DNA from 2 places in the Streptomyces sp. NPDC059456 genome. Region 2 is predicted to be linked to the other one. Evidence: riboswitches for the same ligand, from Rfam matches in the RefSeq annotation. Region 2 holds a riboswitch; the other holds the start of a gene.
The links. Region 2 has a riboswitch for cobalamin ahead of ACFXA3_RS08345 (cobalamin biosynthesis protein). Riboswitches for the same ligand answer to the same signal wherever they lie in the genome.
Positions count from the first base shown of each region.

Region 1: another riboswitch for cobalamin. It lies ahead of ACFXA3_RS19545 (energy-coupling factor ABC transporter permease); the one in region 2 lies ahead of ACFXA3_RS08345 (cobalamin biosynthesis protein).

Region 1 covers NZ_JBHYVA010000206.1:1,806-11,922, forward strand. Annotated here, with positions in the region: gene gcvT (glycine cleavage system aminomethyltransferase GcvT) at 1-295, shown strand, start outside; gene gcvH (glycine cleavage system protein GcvH) at 376-759, shown strand; gene glyA (serine hydroxymethyltransferase) at 777-2,033, shown strand; gene ACFXA3_RS19525 (L-serine ammonia-lyase) at 2,426-3,808, shown strand; gene ACFXA3_RS19530 (hypothetical protein) at 4,108-4,413, shown strand; gene ACFXA3_RS19535 (SsgA family sporulation/cell division regulator) at 4,601-5,014, shown strand; gene ACFXA3_RS19540 (flavodoxin family protein) at 5,128-5,841, opposite strand; cobalamin riboswitch at 5,955-6,151, shown strand; gene ACFXA3_RS19545 (energy-coupling factor ABC transporter permease) at 6,179-6,874, shown strand; gene ACFXA3_RS19550 (energy-coupling factor ABC transporter substrate-binding protein) at 6,880-7,233, shown strand; gene cbiQ (cobalt ECF transporter T component CbiQ) at 7,237-7,986, shown strand; gene ACFXA3_RS19560 (energy-coupling factor ABC transporter ATP-binding protein) at 7,983-8,834, shown strand; gene ACFXA3_RS19565 (hypothetical protein) at 8,869-9,591, opposite strand; gene ACFXA3_RS19570 (PadR family transcriptional regulator) at 9,884-10,117, shown strand, end outside.
Region 2 covers NZ_JBHYVA010000058.1:1,348-19,722, reverse strand. Annotated here, with positions in the region: gene ACFXA3_RS08380 (ABC-F family ATP-binding cassette domain-containing protein) at 1-1,356, opposite strand, end outside; gene ACFXA3_RS08375 (neutral zinc metallopeptidase) at 1,574-2,464, shown strand; gene ACFXA3_RS08370 (VOC family protein) at 2,593-2,988, shown strand; gene ACFXA3_RS08365 (hypothetical protein) at 3,030-4,619, opposite strand; gene ACFXA3_RS08360 (alpha/beta hydrolase family protein) at 4,737-5,867, opposite strand; gene ACFXA3_RS08355 (anion permease) at 6,226-7,506, shown strand; gene ACFXA3_RS08350 (hypothetical protein) at 7,535-7,756, shown strand; cobalamin riboswitch at 7,871-8,022, shown strand; gene ACFXA3_RS08345 (cobalamin biosynthesis protein) at 8,061-9,020, shown strand; gene ACFXA3_RS08340 (cobyric acid synthase) at 9,032-10,537, shown strand; gene ACFXA3_RS08335 (putative cobaltochelatase) at 10,650-12,809, shown strand; gene cobO (cob(I)yrinic acid a,c-diamide adenosyltransferase) at 12,809-13,408, shown strand; gene ACFXA3_RS08325 (cobyrinate a,c-diamide synthase) at 13,402-14,823, shown strand; gene ACFXA3_RS08320 (ZIP family metal transporter) at 14,826-15,551, opposite strand; gene cobC (Rv2231c family pyridoxal phosphate-dependent protein CobC) at 15,638-17,068, shown strand; gene ACFXA3_RS08310 (CapA family protein) at 17,178-18,375, shown strand, end outside.

The DNA.
Region 1 (10,117 bases), on a different contig from region 2:
CGCCCTGGAGGCCGCCGCCGAGCAGGCCGCCACGAAGGCGCCGCGCAAGCTGGTCGGCCTGATCGCCGAGGGCCGCCGCGTCCCGCGCGCCGGGTTCCCGGTCGTCGCCGGCGGCGAGGTGATCGGCGAGGTCACCTCGGGCGCCCCGTCCCCGACGCTGGGCAAGCCGATCGCGATGGCGTACGTGGACGCGGCGCACGCCGCGCCCGGCACCTCCGGCGTCGGCGTGGACATTCGCGGTACGCATGAGCCGTACGAGGTCGTCGCCCTGCCGTTCTACAAGCGGCAGAAGTAGCGCCCGTACGCCGTACCGGCCGTCTCAGTACGCAAGACCACCGTTCGTTCGCACTCCCCCGCATCCAGGAGAATCAGGTCATGAGCAACCCCCAGCAGCTGCGTTACAGCAAGGAGCACGAGTGGCTGTCGGACGCCGAGGACGGCGTCGCGACGGTCGGCATCACGGAGTTCGCGGCCAACGCGCTCGGTGACGTCGTCTACGCCCAGCTCCCCGCCGTCGGCGACACGGTGACCGCGGGCGAGACCTGCGGTGAGCTGGAGTCGACCAAGTCCGTCAGCGACCTGTACTCCCCCGTCACCGGTGAGGTCGTCGAGGCCAACCAGGACGTCGTGGACGACCCGGCGCTCGTGAACACCGCCCCGTTCGAGGGTGGCTGGCTGTTCAAGGTGCGCATCGCGGAGGAGCCGGCCGACCTGCTCTCCGCCGAGGAGTACGCCGCGCTCACCCACTCCGACAACTGACACCCCAGGGGTTCCTGATGTCTGTTCTCAACACCCCCCTGCACGAGCTCGACCCCGACGTCGCCGCCGCCGTCGACGCCGAGCTCGTACGCCAGCAGTCCACCCTGGAAATGATCGCGTCGGAGAACTTCGCTCCGGTCGCCGTCATGGAGGCCCAGGGCTCGGTCCTGACCAACAAGTACGCCGAGGGCTACCCCGGCCGCCGCTACTACGGCGGCTGCGAGCACGTCGACGTCGTCGAGCAGATCGCGATCGACCGCATCAAGGCGCTCTTCGGCGCCGAGGCCGCGAACGTCCAGCCGCACTCGGGTGCGCAGGCGAACGCCGCCGCGATGTTCGCGCTGCTGAAGCCGGGCGACACGATCATGGGCCTGAACCTGGCCCACGGTGGTCACCTGACCCACGGCATGAAGATCAACTTCTCCGGCAAGCTCTACAACGTGGTCCCGTACCACGTCGGTGAGGACGGCCAGGTCGACATGGCCGAGGTCGAGCGCCTCGCCAAGGAGTCCAAGCCGCAGCTGATCGTCGCCGGCTGGTCCGCCTACCCGCGCCAGCTGGACTTCGCCGCCTTCCGCCGCATCGCGGACGAGGTCGGCGCGTACCTGATGGTCGACATGGCGCACTTCGCCGGCCTGGTGGCCGCGGGCCTGCACCCGAACCCGGTGCCGCACGCCCACGTCGTCACCACCACCACGCACAAGACCCTCGGCGGTCCGCGCGGCGGTGTGATCCTGTCGACGCAGGAGCTGGCCAAGAAGATCAACTCCGCGGTCTTCCCGGGCCAGCAGGGCGGCCCGCTGGAGCACGTGATCGCGGCCAAGGCGGTCTCCTTCAAGGTCGCGGCCTCGCCCGAGTTCAAGGAGCGCCAGGAGCGCACCCTGGAAGGCGCGAAGATCCTCGCCGCGCGCCTGGTCCAGGACGACGTGAAGGCCGTGGGCGTGGACGTCCTCACCGGCGGCACCGACGTGCACCTGGTCCTGGTGGACCTGCGCAACTCCGAGCTGGACGGGCAGCAGGCCGAGGACCGCCTCCACGAGGTCGGCATCACGGTCAACCGCAACGCCATCCCGAACGACCCGCGGCCGCCGATGGTCACCTCGGGTCTGCGGATCGGCACGCCGGCCCTGGCGACCCGCGGTTTCGACGCCGAGGCCTTCACCGAGGTGGCCGAGATCATCGCGCAGGCGCTGAAGCCGGCGTACGACAGCGAGTCCCTCAAGGCGCGCGTGTCCGCGCTGGCGGCGAAGTTCCCGCTGTACCCGACGCTCTGACGTCCGGGGATTCGACGAGAAGGGCCCGGCTGCGCAGTCCGCAGAACCGGGCCCTTCCCATGACCCCCGGCCGGCCGCCCGGCCGACCCGCGACGGGCGTCCGGCGGGCGTCCGGCCCCGCTCCGGCGGGCCGCCAGGGCCGGACCGCATCCTGGACCGGCCCCGAGGGGGAGGCGAGGCCCCTCCGGGCCCGCCCGGCCCGGCCGTGGAGCGGGAAACGTGACCTGACGCACGCCCAACCGCAACCTCGCGCACCCGCTCCGGCAGCCGAGCCGTTCACTTCTCCGCGTTAAGCTCGTCTGTCGGTAAAATTCCGAAATATAACCCCTCCTGCATCGCCCGCCTCGCCCGCCCCCCTCCCACCCCACGAGCAGACAAGGGAGTCCGCCACCGTGGCCATCTCCGTCTTCGACCTCTTCTCCATCGGCATCGGCCCCTCCTCCTCCCACACGGTCGGCCCCATGCGGGCCGCCCGCATGTTCGTGACCCGGCTGAAGAAGGACGGCGTACTCGCCCAGACCGCGGCGGTCCGCGCCGAGCTGTACGGCTCCCTCGGCGCCACCGGCCACGGCCACGGCACGCCGAAGGCGGTGCTCCTGGGCCTGGAGGGCCACTCCCCCCGCACGGTGAACGTGGAGACGGCCGACGACGAGGTGGAGCGCATCCGGCAGACGGGCCGCCTGCGCCTGCTCGGCACCGAAATAGGCGAGGCGCACGAGATCGCCTTCGACGAGCCGAACCAGCTGATCCTGCACCGGCGCCGGTCCCTGCCGTACCACGCCAACGGCATGACGCTCTTCGCGTACGACGCCGCGGGCGCGCCCCTGCTGGAGAAGACCTACTACTCGGTCGGCGGCGGCTTCGTCGTCGACGAGGACGCGGTCGGCGAGGACCGGATCAAGCTCGACGACACCGTGCTGAAGTACCCCTTCCGCTCGGGCGACGAGATGCTGCGCCTCGCGAAGGAGACCGGCCTGTCGATCTCCTCCCTGATGCTGGAGAACGAGAAGGCCTGGCGCACCGAGGAGGAGATCCGCGAGGGCCTGCTGGAGATCTGGCGCGTCATGCAGGCGTGCGTCTCGCGCGGCATGTCCCGCGAGGGGATCCTCCCGGGCGGCCTGCGGGTCAAGCGCCGGGCCGCGTCCACGGCGCGCCAGCTGCGCACCGAGGGCGACCCGATGATGCACCGCAGCGAGTGGACGACGATCTACGCGATGGCGGTCAACGAGGAGAACGCGGCGGGCGGCCGCGTCGTCACCGCGCCCACCAACGGCGCGGCGGGCGTCCTTCCGGCCGTCCTGCACTACTACATGAACTTCGTGCCGGGCGCGGACGAGGACGGCGTGGTCCGCTTCCTCCTCGCGGCGGGCGCGATCGGCATGCTGTTCAAGGAGAACGCCTCGATCTCCGGCGCCGAGGTCGGCTGCCAGGGCGAGGTCGGTTCGGCCTGCTCGATGGCGGCGGGCGCCCTCGCCGAGGTGCTGGGCGGCACCCCGGAGCAGGTGGAGAACGCGGCCGAGATCGGCATGGAGCACAACCTGGGCCTGACCTGCGACCCGGTCGGCGGCCTGGTCCAGATCCCGTGCATCGAGCGCAACGGCATGGCGGCGGTCAAGGCCGTCACGGCGGCCAAGATGGCGATGCGCGGTGACGGCACGCACAAGGTGTCCCTCGACAAGGTCATCAAGACCATGAAGGAGACGGGCGCCGACATGAAGATCAAGTACAAGGAGACCGCCCGCGGCGGCCTGGCCGTCAACGTCATCGAATGCTGACCCGGCGCGGCTGACGCCGGAAGGGGGGCGGCGGCGGGCGGGCCCCCCCCGGCGGGGCGCCCCCCCCTTCCGCGTTCCCGCCGCCGGCCGCTGCGGCGCCCGGGGGCGCAACGAGCGGAACGCGCCGGGCACGTGACGTTTGCGGCGAGTTGATCACGCGTGCGAGCGAACCCTCCGGCCCGCCCTGGTCTCTCGATGATCAGATGCGCCATGGTGATCACGTGACGTCGCGGCCACACCCCCGGCGGCCGGCCAACCGCCCTGGACCGCAGCCTTTTTGCGTACTGGAGGACCTCATCATGGCAAGCAACCGCAGCATCCGCGCCCTGGCGGCCGTCGCAGCGCTCCCCTTCGCCGTCGCGCTGTTCGCGGGCACCGCCCGGGCCGACAACGGCGCCGGCGCCGGCATCTCGTCCGACGCCGCCGTCGCCGAGATCCTCGGCAGCGGGGTGGCCGGCGGCAACCTCGGCACCTCCTCCACCGCCCAGCAGGTCGCCACCGGCTCCGGGGCGTCCGACCAGAGCAACGGCGCCCAGTCCAACGGGGCCGTCTCCACCGCCCTCGGGCAGTCCAACGGCTCGCTCCTCTTCCACCCCGCCCCGTAGCGGACCGGTGACCCTGCGGCCCGCCCTCCCCCCGGAGGGCGGGCCGCTCCGCGTTCCTGTGCCAAGAGGGGTCCAGCGGCCCGCGGGGTCGGGACCTTCGGCCCCCGGGGACGGCCGGGCGGTGGGCTAGCTTGCCCGGGGGGAGCCGCGGGCAAGCGGGACGAGACACGACAGAGAGGCGCAGCGCATGGACGACAACGGCATCGAGTACCACGTCCTCCCGCTCCGGCTGGAGGCTTCCCCCGAGTCCATACCGGTGCACGGGGCCTTCACGTACCGCCGCGACCGGCCCTACGAGCTGGTGCTCGACTTCCGGGGCGCCGGGCTCCACCTGGCGCACTGGGTGTTCTCCCGGGACCTGCTGCTGGACGGGGAGACCTGCGGGACGGGCGAGGGGGACATCCGGGTGTGGCCGCGGTGGCGGGGCCGCGAGCCGCGCGTCTTCCTCGCCTTCAGCAACGGCGTGCAGAGCTGCGTGGTGTCCGCCCGGGCCCGGGACGTGCGCGCGCTGTGCCGGCGGCTGGTCGGCCTGGTGCCGCGGGGCGAGGAACGGCGGCACTACGACCTCGACGCCGAACTGAGCACCCTCCTGCCCCGGTAGGTCCCGTCCTGGCGCCGCACGAGCCGGCCGCCGCCTCCTTCACCCTGCACGCGCCCGAGCGGTTCGTGCCGGACGTAGCGCACCGCGACGAGTGCCGGTGAGGTGCGGGCGGACTACCGGTGCTCGGGGTTCGGGAAGTCGAAGCGGCAGCCCGCGTCCCACTCCGAGCGCTGGTTGCCGTGCGCCGGCAGGCCGCCGGACCGCTTGAGCAGGGCGGCCAGGTGCATGAGGTTCCACGACATGAAGGTCGTGTTCCGGTTGGTGAAGTCGTTCTCGGGGCCGCCGGATCCGGGGTCGAGGTACGAGGGACCGGGCCCGGCCTCGCCGATCCAGCCCGCGTCGGCCTGCGGCGGGATCGCGTAGCCGAGGTGCTGGAGGCTGTAGAGGACGTTCATGGCGCAGTGCTTGACGCCGTCCTCGTTGCCGGTGACGAGCGCGCCGCCGACGCGGCCGTAATAGGCGTACTGGCCGTGCTCGTTCAGGATCGAGGAGCAGGCGTAGAGCCGCTCGATGACCTGCTTCATGACGGAGCTGTTGTCGCCGAGCCAGATCGGGCCGCACAGGACGAGGATGTCGGCGTCCATGATCTGGCTGTACAGGACGGGCCACTGGTCGGTTTCCCAGCCGTGCTCGGTCATGTCGGGCCAGACACCGGTGGCGATGTCGTGGTCGACGGCGCGGATCAGCGAGGTCCGGGCGCCGGCCGCCTCCATGACGGCGCGGCTCCGGCCGATCAGGCCCTCGGTGTTGCTGGTCTCGGGCGAGCGCTTGAGGGTGCAGTTGAGGTAGACGGCGGTCAGGTCGGAGTAGTCGTAGTCTGCGGCCACGCCGCCAGCCTGGGCGCCCGTGGGCGGCGCCGCCACCGGGCCGCACCCGTTCGGGGCCGGCCGCCGCGAACCGCACCCGTTCGGACCGGGTTGGTACCGGTCCGTCCGTCCGACTAGGGTCAACGGGCCTTGGTGTTCGGGAAACCGGTGCGGAACCGGTGCGGCCCTCGCCACTGTGAACGGGAAGTCCGGCTCCACTCCGACAGGAAGCCACTGGGCGGCGCGAGAGGGTTGCGCACCGCCCGGGAAGGCGGAGCCAGGGCATCAGCACCCGTGAGCCAGGAGACCGGCCGGGGCGCGTTGTCCATCCACGAGGTGCTGGAGAGGTCTCCCAGTCATGCACATAGCCGAGGGGTTCCTGCCCCCCTTGCACGCGGTCGCCTGGGGCGCCGCGTCCGCCCCGTTCGTCGTCCACGGTGTCCGCGCCCTCACCCGCGAGGTGAAGGCCAACCCGGAGAGCACGCTGCTGCTCGGGGCGTCCGGGGCGTTCACCTTCGTCCTGTCCGCCCTGAAGATCCCGTCGGTGACGGGCAGTTGCTCGCACCCCACCGGGACCGGGCTCGGCGCGATCCTGTTCCGCCCGCCGATCATGGCGGTGCTCGGCACCATCACCCTGCTGTTCCAGGCGCTGCTGCTCGCGCACGGCGGGCTCACCACCCTCGGCGCGAACGTCTTCTCGATGGCGATCGCCGGGCCCTGGGCCGGGTACGGGGTCTACCTGCTGCTGAAGCGCTTCGACGTCCCGCTGATGGTGACGGTCTTCTTCGGCGCCTTCTTCGCCGACCTGGTCACCTACTGCGTGACCTCCGTGCAGCTGGCGCTGGCGTTCCCGGACCCCGGCAGCGGGTTCCTCGGATCGCTCGCGAAGTTCGGGGGCATCTTCGCGGTCACGCAGATCCCGCTCGCGGTCAGCGAAGGCCTGCTGACGGTGCTCGTGATGCGGCTGCTGATGCAGTCCAGCACGGCGGACCTGATCCGGCTGGGCGTCGCGAAGGCGGGCGCCCGCGGCGAGCGGAAGGCTGCGGCGCTCTGATGGCGATGAACCGGAACACGAAGATCAACGGACTGCTGCTGCTCCTGGTGGCGGCCCTGGCCGTACTGCCGCTCGCGCTGGGGCTGGGCGAGGGCAAGGAGGAGCCGTTCACGGGCGCCGACGCGCAGGCGGAGGCGGCGATCACCGAACTGAAGCCGGACTACGAGCCGTGGTTCTCGCCGCTGTACGAACCCCCCTCCGGGGAGGTGGAGTCGGCGCTGTTCGCCCTCCAGGCGGCACTCGGCGCGGGCGTGCTCGCCTACTACTTCGGCGTCCGCAAGGGCCGCCGACAGGGCGCGGCCGCCGCCGCGGCGACCACAGCCGGCCCCGCCGCCGGTCCCGCCGCCGCGGAGTCGTAGGCGGTGCTCCCGATCGACGTGGCGGCGCACGGCAGCCGCTGGCGCCGCCGGCATCCGCTGGAGAAGGCCCTGCTGGGGATCGGGCTGACGGTCACCGCCGTGTGCCTGCCGCCCTGGCCCGGCGGGCCGCTGGTCGCCGCGGCGACGCTCGCCGTGCTCCTCGGCCCGGCCGGTGTGGCCGGGCGGCAGCTGTGGCGGGCGTTCCGGATCCCGCTGGGCTTCTGCTTCACCGGGGCGCTGCCCCTGCTGGTCTCCGTCGGCGGGCCGGGCGGGTTCGTCTCCCTCGCGCCCGACGGCCCCCGGCACGCCGCGGAGCTGCTGCTGCGGACCTCGGCGGCCTCGCTTGGCGTGCTGCTGTTCGCGTTCACCACCCCCGTCTCGGACGTCCTGCCCCGGCTCGTCCGGGCCGGGGTCCCGGCGCCCGTGGTGGACGTGGCCCTGGTCATGTACCGGATCGGCTTCCTGCTGCTGGATTCCATGGCGCAGGTACGGCGCGCCCAGGCGGCCCGGCTGGGCCAGGCCGGGCGGGCCGCGGTGTGGCGTTCGCTGGCCGGGCTCGCCGCGACCTCGTTCGTACGGGCCTTCGATCGCGCGGCGCGGCTCCAGGTGGGCCTGGCCGGGCGCGGCTACGACGGCGCGCTGCGGGTGCTCGTCCCCGAGGCGGCCCTGTCGTGGCGGTTCGTCGCGGCGTCGGGGGCGCTGCTGACGGCCCTGATCACCCTGACCCTCACCCTGAAGGGGCTGTACCTGTGAACCCGTTGGTGGAACTGGCCGGCGCGGGCTACGCGTACGAGGACGGCCCGGCGGTCCTGTCCGGCGTGGACTTCGCCATCGCACCGGGCCGGGCGCTGGTCCTGCTGGGCCGCAACGGCAGCGGCAAGACCACGCTGATGCGGCTGCTGAGCGGGGGCCTGCGGCCCGGCCCGGGTGCGCTGCGCCTCGACGGCACGGCCGTGTCGTACGACCGGGCGGGACTGACCCGGCTGCGGACGGCGGTGCAGCTGGTGGTCCAGGACCCGGACGACCAGCTGTTCGCGGCGTCGGTGGAACAGGACGTGTCGTTCGGGCCGCTGAACCTCGGACTGCCCGCCGGGGAGGTGCGGGAGCGGGTGGACGCGGCGCTCGCCGCACTGGACATCACGGCGCTGCGGGACCGCCCGACGCACCTGCTCTCGTACGGGCAGCGCAAGCGCGCGGCGATCGCGGGCGCGGTGGCGATGGCCCCGCGGGTGCTGATCCTGGACGAGCCGACGGCGGGTCTGGACCCGGACGGGCAGGAACGCCTGCTGGACGTCCTGGCGGGGCTGCGCTCGGCCGGCACGACGGTGGTCATGGCGACGCACGACGTCGACCTGGCGGTCCGCTGGGCCGACGACGCGGCGGTCCTGACCCCGTCGGGGATCCGCACCGGGCCGGCGCAGGACCTCTTGTCGGACCCGGAGCTGCTGGCCTCGGCGGGCCTGCGCCAGGCGTGGTCCCCGGCGGTGACGGCGTTGCTCCGGTCCCGCGGCCTCCTGCCGGCCGCCGCGGCGGGCCCCACCACTCCGGAGGCCCTCGCCGACTGGGCCCGGGGCCTGCCCCCCGGATCGGGCCCGGCCTGATCCGGGAGACGGTCCCCGGGCGGGGAGGCCGTGGTCAGGCCTTGCCCTTGAGGGCTCCCACCAGCTGGTTCGTCAGCTTGGTCGCACCGGCCAGGCCCTTGTCGGAGCTGCTGCTGACCAGCACGGTCACCACCGAGGTGCCGACGCGCGCGGCCACGAGCGTGGTGCCGCCCTGCCAGGCGGGGCTGGTCTCGGTGATGGCCCACGCACCGTCACCGATGCCGGTCAGGGGCTTCTCGGTGACCGTCACCGTGCTGTGGGTCGGCTCGTCGGAGTAGCTCGGGCAGGCCTTGGAGATCTGGCCGAGCGCGTCGAGCACGGTCGTCGCGGTGGTGTCGCGGTAGACGTCGATCTCCTGGGCGAACTCCTCGGAGGAGTTCTTGTTGACGTACGCGTCCTGCGCGAACGAGACGCTGCTGATCCCGGTGATGTCCGTCCACGACGTCCCGCCGAGCTTGGCGCAGTCGGGCCGGGGCACGTCGGCGGTGGCGGGCAGCCGGTAGGTGGTGCCGGTGTCGCGCGCGTCCGCGGGGTCGGCGGTGAAGCCGGTGGCGAAGAACGAGGCGGGCGCGAGCGCGGCCTTGAGCTGCTTCCCGGTCAGCAGGCCCTTGTTGGGGTCCGACGGCGCTGCCGCGGCGGCGGAGGCGGAAGCCGGGGCCGCTGCGGCGGCCTTCGGCGCGGGGGCGGAGCAGGCGGTCAGCGCGAGCGGAAGCGCCGCGACGGCGAGAAGGGTGGCGACGGGGGATGTCTGACGCACGGTGTGGCTCGACCTCGATGTTCGGATGCCGTGCCGCCCGGATCGTCCGGGCGGCACGGATAAGCGGAACGCCCCGTTCAGCGACGGGACTCGCGCATCCCATCGGGCCGCCACCGGCACGGCAAGACTGCGGCGAATTTTTTGCCGGGCAATGGGAAACGTTTGGCGAAATCCGCATCTCAATGTCCGGCTTGTGTTATGCGTCCCCACGGAGCCGGAGGGCCGCCCGCCGGGGCCGCCCGCCGGGCCGCTCCCGACGGCCCGCCGCCGGCCGGCTCCCTAGGATGGCCGCATGTCGCTGCCGCACGCCATCCTCACCGCCCTGCTGGAGAAGCCCTCGTCGGGGTTGGAGCTGACGCGGCGGTTCGACAAGTCGATCGGGTACTTCTGGTCCGCGACGCACCAGCAGATCTACCGCGAACTGGGCCGGCTGGAGGAGGCCGGGCTGATCCGGGCCCTGCCCAGCGAGGTGCCCGTACGGGGACAGAAGAAGCAGTACGAGGTGCTCGCGGCGGGCGGCGCGGAG
Region 2 (18,375 bases):
GGCCAGACGGGTCTTCTCGCCGCCGGACAGGACACCGGCCGGCTTGTCCACGTCGTCGCCGGAGAAGAGGAACGAGCCGAGCGTCTTGCGTACGGCGACCAGGTCCAGGTCGGGCGCCGCGGAGCGCATGTTCTCCAGGACCGTGCGGTCGGGGTCGAGCGTCTCGTGCTCCTGGGCGTAGTAGCCGAGCTTGAGGCCGTGACCCGGGGTGACCTCGCCGGTGTCCGGCTGCTCGGCGCCCGCGAGCAGCCGCAGCAGCGTGGTCTTGCCGGCGCCGTTGAGGCCGAGGATGACGACGCGGGAGCCCTTGTCGATGGCCAGGTCGACGTCGGTGAAGATCTCCAGGGAGCCGTACGACTTCGACAGGCCCTCGGCGGTCAGCGGGGTCTTCCCGCAGGGCGCCGGGTCCGGGAAGCGCAGCTTGGCGACCTTGTCGGAGACGCGGACGGCGTCCAGGCCGGCGAGCAGGCGGTCGGCGCGCTTGGCCATGTTCTGGGCGGCGACGGTCTTGGTCGCCTTGGCGCGCATCTTGTCGGCCTGCGAGTTCAGGGCCGCGGCCTTCTTCTCGGCGTTCTGCCGCTCGCGCTTGCGGCGCTTCTCGTCGGCCTCGCGCTGCTGCTGGTAGAGCTTCCAGCCCATGTTGTAGATGTCGATGACCGAGCGGTTGGCGTCCAGGTAGAAGACCTTGTTGACGACGGTCTCGACCAGGTCGACGTCATGGGAGATCACGACGAAGCCGCCGCGGTAGTTCTTCAGGTAGTCGCGCAGCCAGACGATCGAGTCGGCGTCGAGGTGGTTGGTGGGCTCGTCGAGGAGCAGGGTGTCGGCGTCCGAGAAGAGGATCCGGGCGAGCTCGACGCGGCGGCGCTGACCGCCGGAGAGGGTGTGCAGCGGCTGGCCCAGGACCCGGTCGGGCAGGCTCAGGGCGGCCGAGATGGTCGCGGCCTCCGACTCGGCGGCGTACCCGCCCTTGGTCAGGAACTCGGTCTCCTGGCGCTCGTACTGCTTGAGCGCCTTCTCGCGGGTCGCGCCGGAGCCGGTGGCGATGCGCTCCTCGTTCATCCGCATCTTCTTGATCAGGACGTCGAGGCCGCGCGCGGACAGGATCCGGTCGCGGGCGAGCACGTCGAGATCGCCGGTGCGGGGGTCCTGCGGGAGGTAGCCGACCTCGCCCGAGCGGGCGATGGAGCCGCCGGCGGGCTGGCCCTCACCGGCGAGGCACTTGGTGAGGGTGGTCTTGCCCGCTCCGTTGCGGCCGACCAGGCCGATCCGGTCGCCCTTGGCGATGCGGAAGGAAGCGGACTCGATGAGGACGCGGGCGCCGGCGCGCAGCTCGATGCCGGTGGCGGTGATCACGGAAATACTCCAGGGCGGGGGGACGGCGGAAGGGGGGCAGGACGCGATGCTTCGACGCCGCTAATCCGCGAGGAGATTTGCCATGGGATTCATTCTACCGGGGGTGTGCAACTGGTTATGGGGGCGTTGACCGCCCGGTGGGCCCGGGCGCGTATCAGGATGGAGCGGGTGATACCGCGCCGCAGGGGCGGCCACGTGGAATCGAGGGCGATGCGGCATGCAGTTCGACGACGACGCCAATCTGGACACGTCCGAGGTCAAGGACGTGCGCGGCAGCCGCGTCCCGGGCGGGCGGGCGACGATCGGCGGCGGCATCGCGGGCCTCATCGCACTGGTCCTCGGGCTGCTCTTCGGGGTGGGCCCGGACCAGCTGGGGCTGTCCTCGGGGAACCCGGAGCCGGTGGCGACCTCCTCGTCCCTCAGCGAGGTGCAGCAGAGCTGTCGCACGGGGCGGGACGCGAACAGCAGGGAGGACTGCCGGCTGGTCGCGGTCGTCAACAGCACCCAGGACTTCTGGAGGGGCGAGTTCACCCGGCGCGGCGGCCGGTACGCGCCGGCGTCCACGGTCTTCTTCGCCGACCGCGTGAACACCGGCTGCGGGACCGCGACCAAGGCGGTCGGCCCCTTCTACTGCCCGGTCGACCGGCAGGTCTACCTGGACCTGGGGTTCTTCGAGGAGCTGCGGACGAAGTTCGGCGCGAGCGGCGGCCCGTTCGCCCAGGCCTACGTCGTCGCCCACGAATACGGGCACCACATCCAGAACCTGACCGGAACCCTGCAGAAGGCACAGGACGGCCGGCAGGGCGCGAACAGCAACGCGGTCAAGGTCGAGCTCCAGGCCGACTGCTACGCCGGGGTGTGGGCGCACCACGCGACGAGGACCCCGGACAGGTCCACGGGCCGGCCGCTGATCACCACCCTGACCGACCAGGACATCAGGGACGGCCTGGACGCGGCGGCGGCTGTCGGCGACGACCGGATCCAGGAGAGGTTCCAGGGCCGCGTGACCCCGGAGTCCTGGACGCACGGCTCGGCCCAGCAGCGCCAGCAGTGGTTCTACCAGGGCTACCGGACGGGCGACATGGCCCAGTGCAACACCTTCCGCTGACCGCCTGCGGCAGCCGCCCGGCCGCCCGCCCGTGGCCGCCTCGTGTGACCGCCTCCCGGCCGCTGTCGGCGCCTCCTGCCATGCTGTGGCGTGGGTCACGTCCACGACCACCAGAAGGAGTGATCGTCATGGCAGGCGTTCCGTCCATCTTTCCGACCCTGCTCTACGCCGACGCCAAGGCAGCGGTCCGGCAGCTGACGGAGGCGTTCGGATTCACCCAGGTCGCGGTGTACGAAAGTGACGACGGGGCCGTGATGCACGCCGAGCTGTCCTACGGGAACGGCGCGGTGATGCTCGGCAGCAAGGGCCGCGGCGGCGTGTTCGACAAGGTGATGGAGGGCGCCGGGCCGGTCGGGGTCTACGTCGTCGTCGACGACGTGGACGCGCACCACCGCCGGGCCGCCGAGCACGGGGTGGAGATCCTCATGGAGCCCACCGACCAGGACTACGGATCGCGCGACTACATGGCCCGCGACGCGGAGGGCAACGTCTGGAGCTTCGGGACGTACGCGCCGCAGGTCTGAGCCCGCGGCGCGCCGTCCCCCCGCGCCTGCGACCCCGGCGCCTACGCCCCGCCGGTGTGCACCTGGAACGCGGCCCGGCGGACCGCCTTGGCGAGGGCCGGGTCGGGGTGCGCGGCCGCCAGCGCGACCAGGACCTGGACGGTGCGCGGGTGGCCGACGGCGCGGACCTCGTCCAGCAGCCGCGGGACGGTGGTCCGGACGGCCGAGTCGAGGTGGCGCGCCAGCAGCTCCGCCTCCCCGTGGTCGGCGATGGCGGCCGCGGTGTCCACCCAGAGCCAGGTCGACTCCTCCGCGGTGAGCACGTCCTGGGCCTCGTCGGGGTCCACCCCGTCGTGCTCGGCGAGCCAGAGCAGGGCGTAGGGCCGCAGCGCGGGGTCGCGGACGGCGGCGCGCACCTCGGGTTCGGCCGGGCCGCCGACCACGCGCAGGGCTTCGAAGGCCAGGCCGCGCAGCAGGGCGTCCTCGCCGCGGGCCGCGTGCAGGAGCTCGCTGACGGCGTGCCCGACGGGCCGGGCGGCGAGCCAGGCCCGGTACTCGGCGCGGGCCGGTCCCGGGGTGAGCCGGGCGCAGCCGTGCAGCATCGCGGCGGCGGACTGCTCGATGTTGCCGGCCGGGCTCTGCGCGGCGACACAGATCTGTTCGAGCTTGACCCAGACGGCCCAGCTGCCGAGCGGGGTGAGGGTGGCCTGCGCGGGGCCGAGGGTGACGGCGTCGACGGCGGCGAGTCCGCCCAGCGCCCAGCGCAGCAGCCGGGCGAGCGGGACGGGCGCCGGATGGCCGGCGGCCTCGGGCTCGGCCGCCGGTGCGGGGGCCGCCTGCACCGCGACCGCCTGCGTGGCGGCGGCATGCGTGGCGGCCGCCTCCGTGGTGGCGGCCTCCGTGGTGGCGGCCTGCGTGGTGGCCGCCCGGGCCCTGACCTCCTGGGTGGCGGCCCGGGCCGTGGCCGACGTCCCGTCAGCCGGCGAAGTCTCGCGCGCCGGGGCGTCGTAGGGGACCTCGCACCGCTCGTCGCGCAGTTCGGTGACCCGCTGGCCGAGCAGGTCCAGCAGGTCCGGAACGGTCACGGGACCGGCGGACAGCTGGAGCAGGGAGAGCAGTTGGGGCATCGCCTCGACCACCTCGGCGACGACCGCGGGGGCGATGTCGGCGGGCGCCGGGTGGACCAGGGACCAGGCGTCGAACAGTGCCACCCAGCCGCGCAGTACGGCGGTGTCGTCGCGGTCCCAGGCCCGCAGCCGCCAGCCGGGCCGGGCTTGGCCGCCGTGCACCTCGACGAGGCCGGCGAGCCGGGCTCGGTCCCAGCCGACCCGGATCTGTCCGTGGGTCAGGTGCAGTGCGCCGGCGGCGCGTTCGACGTCGGCGGCGGGCAGCGCTCCCGCCGGGGCGGGGCGGCCTCCGTCACCGGCGCCGAGGTGGAGCTCGGCCCAGCGGGCGAGCCGTACGGCGTCGGCCAGCGAGGCCCGGGCCCGGCTGGCGAGTTCGGCCGTGGCCGGGGTTCCTGCCGGGGGCCGGGCAGCGGGACGCGCGCGTCGGTCGGTCACCGCCTTGCGGGCCGCGGCGACGGACCGCGGGGAGACGAGTCGGAGTCTGGAGTCGCGAGCCAACTGCTCATCAGGCTTTCGGGACGTCACGGAAGCAGTCTCGCCCGTCACCGGCCGAAAGCCCAAACGGAACCAGCCATTATCGGCGCCCGTCGGGGGGACATACGGGGAGAATGCCTCCTCCCCGTCCCGTCCGGCACACGGCCTTCACATAAGAGGGGTGAGGAACCGCCTCAGGCCTTCCTCGTATCCGGCCGGATCCGCGTTCCACATCGCCCCGTGCGGGGCGTCGTGGACGGTCCGCAGGGTGACCAGGTCGGGGCGGGCGGCGGCGAGCCGGCGCGAGGGCTCCCAGGGGGCCAGCGTGTCGTCCGGGCCGTGGAAGATCAGCACGGGGACGCGCAGCGCGCCCGGGTCCGTGCCCGGGGGCCGGTGGTCGGCGCCCAGCCCGGCGCGGCCCTCGGCGGCCCGGACCGCGAACGGCACCAGTGCGGCGGGGGTGCGGCGCGCGGCGACGAGTGCGCGCAGGGTGGTGTGCCAGTCGAGCACCGGCGAGTCCAGCACGAGTCCGGAGATCCGGTCGGCGAGGGCCGAGCGCTCGGCGGCGTGCAGGGCCATGGCGGCGCCGGTGGACCAGCCGTGCAGGACGACCCGGCGGGCGCCGTAGCGCAGGGCGTAGCGGATGGCGGCGTCCACGTCCCGCCATTCCGATTCGCCGAGGTGGCCGAGACCGTCCGGCGAGGCGGGGGCCCCGAGGTCGCCCCGGTAGGCGAGGTCGAGGACGGGCATCCGCTGGCCGTGCAGGAAGGGCATGACCACCATCGGGTGCTCGCGGGTGGCGCCGAGCCCGTGCACCGCGATCACCCAGGTGTCGCGGGCGCCGGGCACGAACCAGGCGGGCAGTGCGCCGAGCTCGCCGGGGACGTCGACGTCGGCGTGGTCGAGCCCGAGGGCGGTGCGCGGGTTGCCCGCGTGGACCTGGGGGGTGAGGGTGACGCGGGCGCCGGGTTCGAGGCTTCCGTGGGTGACGGCGAGCAGCCGGCGCACGACGGTGTCCGGGCCCTGGGCGGCGCCGTCGAGGACGGGCCCGACCACGGCGTGCACCCCGGGGGCGGTGAGCCCGTACGTGCCGGGGAGCAGGGAGGCCAGCGAGCGGGTCAGCGTGACGCGGCCGGAGCCGGCGGCGTGGACGCTGAGCCGCGGTCCGCCGGGCAGGGGGCGGCCGGGGTCGTGCCGCTGGGCGGCGTCGGCCGCGTACCGGCCGGCCGCGACCGCGGCCGCACCGGCCCCGACGAGGGTGGTCGCGACGGCCGCGGCCGTCGCTGTGGCGGTACGCACCGCTCCAGTGTCGGGGCGCGAGCGCGAACGGGCCACCGGAGGAGCGGAATGCTCCGGTTGAGGCCGGGCGGCGCCGGGCAGGGATCGCGAAGAGCCTCTCGCAGATGCGGCCGGCGAAGTGATCTGGATCACTTCCAGGGCCCCTCGGGGGCGGGCCCGGGGGCTTCCGCACCCCCGCGGAGCCGTTCGTTCACCCCTCTTTGACGTGCATTAATCGGGATATCAGCCAAAAAAACCGGACGAAGGTCCCGATGGCACGACGGGCCAGTACACCGCTCCGCCCGAGTCAGTTCATCTTCCGTTCACTCAGGTTGCCTACGGTCGCCGAGCCACTGACGCCAAACAGAAGCCTGGGTAAATGGAGCACATAACGCTTCTCCTCGGGATCGTGATCATCACCGCTCTCGTGTTCGACTTCACGAACGGTTTCCACGACACAGCCAACGCGATGGCCACCACCATCTCGACCGGCGCCCTCAAGCCCAAGACGGCGGTGGCCATGTCCGCCGTGCTCAACCTCGTCGGCGCGTTCATGTCCGTGGAGGTCGCCAAGACGATCTCCAAGGGTCTGATCAACGAGGAGGGCATCCAGCCGGAAGTGATCTTCGCCGCGCTGGTCGGAGCGATCCTCTGGAACCTCGTCACCTGGCTGGTCGGACTCCCCTCCAGCTCCTCCCACGCCCTGATGGGCGGCCTGATCGGCGCCGCGGTCGCCTCCGCCGGCATCGGCGCGGTCAACGGCAGCGTCGTCGTCACGAAGGTGCTGATCCCCGCGGTCGCCGCCCCGATCGTGGCCGGTGTGGCCGCGATGCTGGCCTCGAAGGTCACGTACAAGCTCGGTGGCAAGGTCGGCGGCAAGACCGCCACCAAGGGCTACCGCGCCGGGCAGATCGCCTCGGCCGGTCTCGTCTCCCTCGCGCACGGCACCAACGACGCGCAGAAGACGATGGGCATCATCACCCTGGCCCTCGTCGCGGGCGGCGCCCTGGACTCCGGCGCGAACCCGCCGGTGTGGGTCATCGTCTCCGCGGGTCTGGCCATCGCGCTCGGCACCTCCCTGGGCGGCTGGCGCATCATCCGCACCATGGGCAGCGGCCTGACCGACCTCCAGCCGCAGCAGGGCTTCGCCGCCCAGACCTCGGCCGCGAGCGTCATCCTGGCCTCCTCCACCCTCGGCTTCTCCCTCTCCACCACCCACGCGTGCTCCGGCGCCGTCATGGGTGCGGGCCTGGGCCGCAAGGGCGGTGTGGTCCGCTGGTCCACCGCCACCCGCATGTTCATCGCGTGGGGCCTGACCCTGCCGGCCGCCGCCGTCGTCGCCTCCGGCGCCGAGCTGGTCATGCGCACCGGTGACATCGGCGTCGCCGCCGTCGCGCTCTTCCTGGTCGCCTCCTGCGTCGCCATCTGGCTCATCTCGCGCCGCCAGGTCGTCGACCACAGCAACGTCAACGAGGCGCAGGCCGCCGCGGCCGAGGAGCCGGGTGTCGTCACCACGGCCATGGCCGCCGTCACCGTCCCGCCGACCATGGCCGCCGAAGCCGCCGCCGGTACGACCGCAGCGGTCACCGACGAGGACCTGAAGGCCACCATCCCGGCCGCCGCCCCCGCGGCTCCGGCGGCCCCCGCCGCCGCGGTCTGACCCCGAGAACGACAGAGGATTCCGCAGTATGAAGATCGACTGGGCAGCACTCGGCTCCGTCTTCGGGGTCAGCCTCTCCGCCACCGTCGCGCTCGTGGCCCTGTTCACGATGGGCCTGGTGGGTCTCTCCAAGCACGAGGCCGCCACCGAGCAGGGCGGCAGCGCCACCCTGGCCCGCAGCGGTGCGTACGTCTGCTTCGCGGTCGTCGCGGCGGCCGTGGTGTACGGCTTCTACCTGATCGTCGCCTGACCGGTTCGGACACGGCGTACGAAAGCTCCCTCCGGGTTTCCCGGGGGGAGCTTTCCCGTGCCCGGGAGCCGTTGCCGCGGGCTGCCCCGCCGCAGGTCAACGGCGAGTTGACGGGCCTTCGCGGTGCGTGGTGGACTGCGCGAGCCAATACGGCGGCATGGAGAGGAAGTCCGGTGCGAATCCGGCGCGGTCCCGCCACTGTCACCGGGGAGCACGCGGCACGTGCGCCCCGGGAGCCAGGAACTCCCACCGCCGGACACGTCGAACCAGGGCGCGGACCCTGAGTGAGGACATACCTGCCACCATGCGTGCCGACCGCGTCTTCGCGTACGGCGCCACGGCGGGCCTGATCGGCGACCGGATCCTCGGTGATCCGCGCCGAGGGCACCCCGTGGCCGCCTTCGGACGAGCCGCCACCGCCGTCGAACGCGCCCTGTGGCGCGACGACCGCGCCCGGGGCCTCGTCCACACCCTCGTGTGCGCCGGGGGCGCGGCCGCCGTCGGCGCGCTGGGCGCCCGCGCCGTGCGCTCCCGGCCCGCGGCCGCCCGTATCGCCCTGACCGCGGTGGCCACCTGGGCCGTCGTCGGCGGAACCTCGCTGGGCCGGGAGGCACGCGCCATCGGCGGCGCGCTCGCCGCCGGGGACGCCGAGGTGGCCCGGGAGCGGCTGCCCCACCTGTGCGGGCGCGATCCGCAGGCCCTGGACGAACAGCAGATGGCCCGCGCCGTCGTGGAGTCGGTCGCCGAGAACACCTCCGACGCCGTGGTCGGGGCCCTGGTGTGGGGCGCCGCAGCCGGGGTACCCGGGCTGCTGGCGTTCCGCGCCGTGAACACCCTCGACGCGATGGTGGGCCACAAGTCCCCGCGCCACCTGCGCTACGGCTGGGCCTCCGCGCGGCTCGACGACCTCGCGGGCTGGCCGGGCGCCCGGCTGACGGCCCTGGCCGCCGTACTGGCCGGCCCCGACCGGCGGGGAGCCGTACGGGCCTGGCGTGCGGACGCCGCGAAGCACCCGAGCCCGAACGCCGGGCCCGTCGAGGCCTCGTTCGCCGGGGCGCTCGGCGTCCGGCTGGGAGGCACCCTGGCGTACGGGGGCCGGATCGAGCACCGGGCCGTGCTGAACGGCGGCGCGGGGCGGCCGGTGGAGGTGGCGGACATCGAACGGGCGGTACGGCTGTCACGTCAGGTGACGTGGCTGGCCCTGGGGGCGTGTGTGGCACTGCGCTGTGCGGTGACCCGTGGGACTGGGAGGGGACGCCGGTGAGCGGCGGAAAGCTGGGCGGGGGACTCCTCGTCGCCGGCACGACCTCGGACGCCGGCAAGAGCGTGGTCACGGCGGGGATCTGCCGCTGGCTGGCCCGGCAGGGCGTGAAGGTGGCGCCGTTCAAGGCGCAGAACATGTCGCTGAACTCGTTCGTGACGCGCGAGGGCGCCGAGATCGGGCGGGCGCAGGCGATGCAGGCGCAGGCGGCCCGCGTGGAGCCGACGGCGCTGATGAACCCGGTGCTGCTCAAGCCCGGCAGCGACCGGAGCAGCCAGGTGGTGCTGCTCGGCAAGCCGGTGGGCGAGATGAGTGCGCGCGGCTACCACGGGGGCAGGCAGGAACAGCTCCTCGGGATCGTCACGGACTGCCTGGAGCAGCTGCGGGGCACGTATGACGCCGTGATCTGCGAGGGGGCCGGCAGTCCGGCCGAGATCAACCTGCGCCGGACCGACATCGTGAACATGGGCATCGCGCGGGCCGCGCGGTTCCCGGTCGTCGTGGTCGGGGACATCGACCGGGGCGGCGTGTTCGCCTCGTTCTTCGGGACGACGGCGCTGCTGTCACCCGAGGACCAGTCCCTGATCGCCGGCTACATGGTCAACAAGTTCCGCGGCGACGTGTCGCTGTTGGAGCCGGGGATGGAGATGCTGCGTTCCCTCACCGGGCGGGCGACGTACGGCGTGCTGCCCTTCCGGCACGGGCTGGGCATCGACGAGGAGGACGGGCTGCGGGTCTCCCTGCGGGGCGCGGTGCGCGAGTCGGTCGTGGCCCCGCCGGTCGGCGAGGACGTGCTGCGGGTCGCGGTGTGCGCGGTGCCGCTGATGTCGAACTTCACGGACGTCGACGCGCTGGCCGCGGAGCCGGGCGTGGTGGTGCGCTTCGTGGACCGGGCCGAGGAACTGGCCGACGCGGACCTGGTCGTCGTACCGGGGACGCGCGGCACGGTGAGGGCGCTGGAGTGGCTGCGGGAGCGCGGGCTGGCCGACGCGCTGCTGCGGCGGGCCGCGGAGGGCCGCCCGGTGCTGGGTGTCTGTGGCGGCTTCCAGGCGCTCGGCGAGCACATCGAGGACGAGGTCGAGTCGAAGGCCGGCTCGGTGGCGGGGCTCGGGCTGCTGCCGGTGCGCGTGCGGTTCGCGGTGGAGAAGACCCTGGCGCGGCCGGAGGGCACGGCGCTGGGCGAACCGGTCACCGGCTACGAGATCCACCACGGGGTGGCCGAGGTCCTGGGCGGCGAGCCGTTCCTGGACGGCTGCCGGGTCGGGTCGGTGTGGGGCACCCACTGGCACGGCTCGCTGGAGTCGGACGGCTTCCGCCGGGCGTTCCTGCGGGAGGTCGCGGCCGCCGCCGGGCGCCGCTTCGTCCCGGCGCCGGACACGTCGTTCTCGGCGCTGCGGGAGGAACAGCTGGACCTGCTCGGCGACCTGATCGAGGAGCACGCCGACACGCGTGCGCTGCTGGGGCTGATCGAGGGCGGCGCCCCCGCGGGCCTGCCCTTCCTGCCCCCGGGTGCCCCGTGAGGGGCCGGGCCCGTCCGTGCGCGGCGGCCGTTCCCGGCCGTCCCGCACGCAGGCCGGGCCGCAGCACCCGTTGCCGTACCCGTACCCGTACCCACGAAGGAGGGGGCACCACATGAGCACGCCCTACCCGTTCACCGCCGTGGTCGGCCAGACCGACCTGCGCCTGGCGCTGCTGCTCAACGCCGTGAGCCCCGCGGTCGGCGGCGTGCTCGTGCGCGGCGAGAAGGGGACCGCCAAGTCCACCGCCGTGCGCGCCCTGTCGGCGCTGCTGCCGCAGGTGGACGTCGTGCCCGGCTGCCGGTTCTCCTGCGCGCCCGGCGCCCCCGATCCGGCCTGCCCCGACGGTCCGCACGAGCCCGGCCCCGGATCCGCACGGCCCGCGCGCATGGTGGAGCTGCCCGTCGGCGCGTCCGAGGACCGCCTCGTCGGAGCCCTCGACATCGAACGGGCCCTCGCGGAGGGCGTGAAGGCCTTCGAGCCCGGTCTGCTGGCCGACGCGCACCGCGGGATCCTGTACGTCGACGAGGTCAACCTGCTGCACGACCACCTGATCGACCTGCTGCTCGACGCCGCCGCCATGGGCGCCTCCTACGTGGAGCGCGAGGGCGTCTCCGTCCGGCACGCCGCCCGCTTCCTGCTCGTCGGCACCATGAACCCCGAAGAGGGCGAGCTGCGGCCGCAGCTGCTCGACCGGTTCGGGCTGACCGTGGAGGTCGCCGCCTCCCGGGAGCCCGCGCAGCGCGTCGAGGTGGTGCGCCGCAGGCTCGCCTACGAGGACGATCCCGCGGGCTTCGCGGGCCGCTGGGCCGGGGACGAGCAGGAGGTGCGCGCCCGGGTCGTGGCCGCCCGCGCCCTGCTCCCCCAGGTGGTGCTGGGTGACACCGCGCTGCTGCAGATCGCCGCCGCCTGCGCCGGGTTCGAGGTCGACGGCATGCGCGCCGACATCGTGATGGCCCGGACCGCCACCGCGCTGGCGGCCTGGGCCGGGCGCACCCGCGTACACAAGGAGGACGTCCGCCGGGCCGCCCTGCTGGCGCTCCCCCACCGGCGCCGGCGCAATCCCTTCGACGCGCCCGGCCTCGACGAGGACAAGCTCGACGAGATCCTGGACCGCTTCCCCGACGAGGAGCCGGACGACGAGCCCGACCCCGAGCCGCAGGGTCCCGACGACGGCGGCCCCGAGGACGGCGGCCCGGACGGCGGAGGCGGCGGGGTCCCGCCGCAGAGCGGACCCGAGGCGCCCGAAGCGCCCCGGTCGCCCGAGGATCCGGGAGCGCAGGACGACCCGGCCCCCTCGGCCCCGGAGGCACCGGAGGCCCCCGAGCGCCAGCCCGCCTCGCAGGACGGGGCGGCGCCCGAGCAGGCCGCCGTACGGGCCGCCGAGCCGTTCCGGACCAAGGTGCTCAGCGTGCCGGGCCTCGGCGAGGGCGCGTCCGGGCGGCGTTCGCGCGCCCGGACCGCGCACGGCCGGACCACCGGCTCCCAGCGCCCCCGCGGCCAGCTGACGAAGCTGCACCTCGCGGCGACCGTCCAGGCCGCAGCCCCGCACCAGAAGGCGCGCGGGCGGGCCGGGCGCGGTCTGGTGGTCCGCAAGGACGACCTGCGCCAGGCCACCCGGGAGGGCCGCGAGGGCAACCTGGTGCTGTTCGTGGTCGACGCGTCCGGGTCGATGGCCGCCCGGCAGCGCATGAGCGCGGTCAAGGGCGCGGTGCTCTCGCTGCTGCTGGACGCCTACCAGCGCCGCGACAAGGTCGGCCTGATCACCTTCCGGGGCGCCGCCGCCGAGCTGGCGCTGCCTCCCACCTCCTCGGTGGACGCGGCCGCGGCCCGGCTCGAACAGCTGCCGACGGGCGGGCGCACCCCGCTCGCCGCCGGCCTGCTCAAGGCCCACGAGGTGCTGCGGATCGAGCGGCTGCGCGATCCCAGCCGCCGTCCGCTGCTCGTGGTCGTCACCGACGGGCGGGCCACCTCGGCCGGTTCCGCCGGTGCGGGCTCCCCGGCCGGTTCCGCCGCCGGCCGGGCGGACGGCTCGCCGCGCGAGCTGGCCGGGCGCAGCGCCCGGCTGCTCCAGGCGCAGGGCGTCACGTCCGTGGTCGTGGACTGCGAGTCCGGGCCGGTCCGGCTGGGGCTGGCCGGTGTGCTGGCCGCCGACCTCGGCGGGCCCGCCGTCACGCTCGACGGGCTGCGGGCCGATTCGCTGGCCGGGCTCGTGAAGAACGTACGTACCGCAGCAACTTCCCCGTCTCACCACACCGCCAGGAGGGCCGCGTAATGCCGCAGGGACAGCCGACCGTCGTTCCGGACGACGGACTCACGACGCGCCAGCGCCGCAACCGCCCGCTCGTCTTCGTCCACACCGGTCCGGGCAAGGGCAAGTCGACGGCGGCCTTCGGGCTGGCGCTGCGCGCCTGGAACCAGGGCTGGCCGATCGGGGTGTTCCAGTTCGTCAAGTCGGCGAAGTGGAAGGTCGGCGAGGAGAACGCGCTCAAGGTGCTCGGCGCCTCCGGCGAGGGCGGCTCCGTCGTCTGGCACAAGATGGGCGAGGGCTGGTCCTGGGTCCAGCGGGACGCGCAGCTCGACAACGAGCAGGCGGCCAAGGAGGGCTGGGAGCAGGTCAAGCGCGACCTGGCCGCCGAGACTCACAAGCTGTACGTGCTCGACGAGTTCGCGTACCCGATGCACTGGGGCTGGATCGACGTCGACGAGGTCATCGAGGTGCTCCGCAACCGTCCCGGTACCCAGCACGTGGTGATCACCGGGCGCAACGCCCCGGAGAAGCTGGTGGAGTTCGCGGACCTGGTGACCGAGATGACCAAGGTCAAGCATCCGATGGACGCCGGCCAGAAGGGCCAGAGGGGCATCGAGTGGTGAGACCGCTGCACGTTCCGCGCCTGGTCGTCGCCGCGCCGTCCTCCGGCAGCGGCAAGACCACGGTCGCGACGGGCCTGATGGCGGCCTTCTCGGGACGCGGCCTCGCCGTGTCCCCGCACAAGGCCGGGCCCGACTACATCGACCCCGGCTACCACGCGCTGGCCACGGGCCGGCCCGGGCGCAACCTGGACGCCTTCATGTGCGGGCCGGAGCTGGTGGCCCCGCTGTTCGCGCACGGGGCCGCCGGGTGTGACCTGGCGATCGTCGAGGGCGTGATGGGCCTCTACGACGGGGCCGCGGGGCGGGGTGAGCTGGCGTCGACGGCGCAGGTCGCGAAATTGCTGCGGGCGCCGGTGGTGCTGGTGGTCGACGCCTCCTCGCAGTCGCGGTCGGTGGCGGCGCTGGTGCACGGCTTCGCGTCGTTCGACCCGCAGGTGCGCCTGGGCGGCGTGATCCTCAACAAGGTGGGTTCCGACCGGCACGAGGCGATGCTGCGGGAGGCGCTGGAGGAGGCCGGGACGCCGGTCCTCGGCGTGCTGCGGCGGGCTCCGCAGGTGGCCGCGCCGTCGCGGCACCTGGGGCTGGTCCCGGTGGCCGAGCGGCGGTCGGACGCGCTGTCCTCCGTCGCCGCGCTGGCGGAGCAGGTCCGGGCGGGCTGCGATCTGGAGGCCCTGCTGGCGCTGGCCCGCACGGCCCCGCCGCTGGACTGCGAGGCGTGGTCCCCGCAGGGCCCCCGGACGCCGGACGGCCTGGCGCAGGGCCCCGGCGACGGCGCCGCGCCCGCGGGCCACGGCGGAGCCCCCGGCGGACGGCCGGTGGTCGCCGTCGCCGGCGGGGCCGCGTTCACGTTCTCCTACGCCGAGCACGCGGAGCTGCTCACCGCCGCCGGTGCGGAGGTCGTCACCTTCGACCCGCTGCGGGACGAGGCGCTGCCCGACGGCACCGCCGGCCTGGTGATCGGCGGCGGTTTCCCGGAGATGTACGCGCCCGAACTGTCCGCCAACGAACCGCTGCGGGCGGCCGTGGCCGCCTTCGCCGCGGCCGGAGGCCCGGTCGCCGCCGAGTGCGCCGGGCTGCTGTACCTGGCGCGGTCGCTGGACGGGAAGCCCATGTGCGGGGTCCTGGACGCCGACGCGCGGATGTCGGAGCGCCTGACCCTCGGCTACCGCGAGGCCGTCGCGGTCTCGGACAGCCCCCTCGCCGCCACCGGGACCCGGCTGCGCGGCCACGAGTTCCACCGCACGGTGATCGAACCCGGCGCCGGCGCCGCCCCGGCCTGGGGGTTCACGCACCCCGAACGCCGGGTCGAGGGCTTCGTACAGCAGGGCGTGCACGCCAGCTACCTGCACACGCACTGGGCGGCGGAACCCTCCGTGGCCCGGCGTTTCGCGCAAGCGGCGGCAGCGCACCGGTGACGTCAGTCCGCGAGGCCCACCACCAGCCAGATCCCGGCCACTCCGCCCACCGTGCACATCAGCGTGGACAGGGCGGGGTGCTTGTGGTGCGCCTCGGGCAGGATCTCGGCGGCCGCCAGGTACAGCAGGGCGCCGCCGAAAAAGCCGAGGTACGCCCCGAGAGGTTCCTCCGGAAGAGTGAACAGCAGGGTGGACGCCGCGCCCAGTACGGGGGCCACCGCGTCCGCGAAGAGCATCATCAGGGCCTTGCGGCGGGCGTTGCCGTACAGCCGGGTGAGCGTGTAGGTGTTGAACCCGTCGGCGAAGTCGTGCGTGATGACGGCCAGCGACACGGCCACGCCCATCCCGCCGCCGACCTGGAAGGCCGCGCCCAGGGCGACGCCGTCGGCGAAGCTGTGGCCGACCATCGCCGAGGCCGCCGTCAGCCCGACCTCGGGGACTCGGCCGCCGTTCTCCGCGCCGTGCGCGGCCTGCCGTACCGCCAGCAGGCGTTCCACGACGTGCGCGATCAGGAACCCGGCCACGAAGAGCAGCAGGGCGAGCGGAACGCCGAACACCTCGCGGCCGGCCGCGTGCAGCGACTCCGGCAGCAGGTCGAGGCCCACGACGCCGAGCATCAGCCCGCCGGCCAGGCCCAGCACGAGGTGGCGGCGGTCGGTGACGCGCTGCGCCGTCCATCCGCCCGCCAGGGTCATCAGGAACGCGCCCAACGCCACGATCACGGCCATGTGCCCCTGAATACCGACTCCTCGGCCCGTGCGCACGTGCGCGCGCGGGCGGCGGGTCACGAACCATTGACGACTACGGAGGGGGCATGAACCCGGTGGGCGAGTACGCGACGCAGCTGGTGGTCGGGGTCGGCGGACGCGCGGGGGTGTCCGTGGCGGAGGTCTGCGCCCTGGTCGAGGAGACGCTGCGGGGGGCGGGGCTGGCCGCCGGGTCGGTGAAGGCGCTGGCCACGGTGGAGTCGAAGGCCGGCGAGGCGGGGATCACGGGCGCGGCGGAACGATTCGGCGTGCCGCTGCTGAGCTATCCCGCCGAGGAGCTGGCGGGTATCCGCGTACCGCACCCCTCCGATGCGGTGCGCGACGCCACCGGGACCTCCTCGGTGGCGGAGGCCGCGGCGCTCGCGGGCGGCGGGGAGCTGCTCGTACCGAAGCGCCGCTCGGTGGCGGCGACCTGTGCCGTGGCCACCGCGCAGGCCCACGACCTGCGCCACCACGGGGACGCGGAAGTGCGCGGCGACGGCAGCGCGCTGGTCGACCTCGCGGTGAACGTACGGGCGCACACCCCGCCCGAGTGGCTCAGGCAGCGCATCGCGGCTTCGCTCGACGGCCTTTGCGCATACCCCGACGGGCGGGCCGCCCGCGCGGCGGTGGCGGCTCGGCACGGGCTGCCGGCCGAGCGGGTGCTGTTGACGTCCGGGGCCGCGGAGGCGTTCGTGCTGATCGCGCGGGCCCTGGGCGCCGAGCACCCGGTGGTGGTGCACCCGCAGTTCACGGAGCCGGAGGCGGCCCTGCGCGACGCGGGGCACACGGTGGAGCGGGTGGTGCTGCGGGCGGCGGACGGGTTCCGGCTGGATCCGGCGGCGGTGCCGGAGGAAGCGGACCTTGTGGTGGTGGGCAACCCGACCAACCCGACGTCCGTCCTGCACCCGGCGGCGGCGCTGGCCGCGCTGGCCCGGCCGGGCCGGATCCTGGTCGTGGACGAGGCGTTCATGGACGCGGTGCCGGGCGAGCCGCAGGCGCTGGCCGGGCGGACGGACCTGCCGGGTCTGGTGGTGCTGCGGAGCCTGACCAAGACCTGGGGCCTGGCGGGGCTGCGGATCGGCTACGTGCTGGCCGAGCCCGAGGTGATCGCGAAGCTGGCGGCGGCGCAGCCGCTGTGGCCGGTGTCGACGCCGGCGCTGGTGGCGGCGGAGGCCTGTACGACCCCGGCGGCGCTGGCGGAGGCGGAGGCCGCGGCCCGGCAGATCGCCGTGGACCGGGAGCACCTGCTGGCGGGACTCGCGGAGTTCGAGGAGATCACGGTGTCGGGGGTGGCGGCGGGGCCGTTCGTCCTGATCCGGGTGGCGGGCGCGGCGGAGGTCCGCACGCGGCTGCGCGCGCTGGGTTTCGCGGTCCGTCGCGGGGACACCTTCCCGGGCCTGGACGACTCCTGGCTCCGGCTGGCGGTCCGGGACCGGGCAACGACGGGGCGTCTGCTCCAGGCCCTCGACCACGCGCTGGCGCTGACCGCACGCTGACCGGCTGCGCCCCGCGGCGCCGGGAAGATCCGGAGGCCAAGGCTCCGTTGGCGGGGCGGGCCGGGGTAGGCGATGATCTCGGCAACAGCGGGAAACCGGGGGGTCGGGAGTGCACACGAAGGTGAAGACGGGCCTGGCGGCGGTCGCGGTGGCGGCCGTCGCCGGCGGGATCCTGGCCTTGCCGAGCCTGCTCGACCACGGCAAGGACGCGGGCGAGCAGCGGCTCGGGGCCGAGCCCGGCCGGGGCAGGGCGAGCGCGGGCAAGGCGAGTGCGACGACGCCCGCCGGCGCCAGACCGTTCACGCTGGTGGCGACCGGCGACATCATCCCGTACCCGTCGATCGTCGAGCGGGCGGCGGACGACGCGCGGGGCAGCGGCCAGAGCCATGACTTCCGCAAGATATTCGCGGGGGTCAAGCCCCTGGTGGCCGCCGCCGACCTGGCGATATGCCACCACGAGATACCGTACGGCCGGCCCGGCGGCCCCTACACCGGATATCCCGCGTTCAAGGCCCCGCACCAGCTGGCCGACGCCCTGAAGGACGCCGGCTACGACAGCTGCTCGACCGGCTCGAACCACACCCTGGACGACGGCTACGACGGCCTCGTCCGCACCCTGGAGCACCTGGACCGGGTCGGCATCAAGCACGTCGGCTCGGCCCGCAGCGCCGAGGAGGCCAAGGCCCCGGCGGTGCTCTCGGCCGGCGGCGCCAAGGTCGCCCAGCTGGACTACACGTACGGGACGAACGGCATCCCGGTCCCGGCCGGCAAGCCCTGGTCCGTGAACCTGCTCGACCAGAACCGGATCATCGCCGACGCCCGGGCGGCCCGGGCGGCCGGCGCGAACGTCGTCGTCCTCAGCGTCCACTGGGGCACCGAGTGGCAGACGGCCCCGGACAAGCAGCAGCTCGATCTGGCGCAGGCGCTCACGGCCTCGCGCGGCCCGGACGGGCTCCCCGACATCGACCTGATCCTGGGCACGCACAACCACGTTCCGCAGCCCTACGAGAAGATCAACGGGACCTGGGTCGTGTTCGGCATGGGCGACCAGGTCGCCAGCTTCTACGAGGCCGACAAGGCGCGCGGCAACATGTCCTCGATCCCGCGCTTCACGTTCGCCCCGGCGGCCGCCCACCCCGGCCGCTGGGAGGTGACCAAGGCCGAGTACCTCACGCAGTACTCGGACATGGACCCGCCGTTCCGCGTCGTGTGCACCTCCTGCGCCCCCTCCGACGCAGGGCTGGGCGCAGCCAGGCAGTCCGCGTACTCCGCCGTCGACAAGCAGGTCAGCGCCGCCGTGCTGTCGC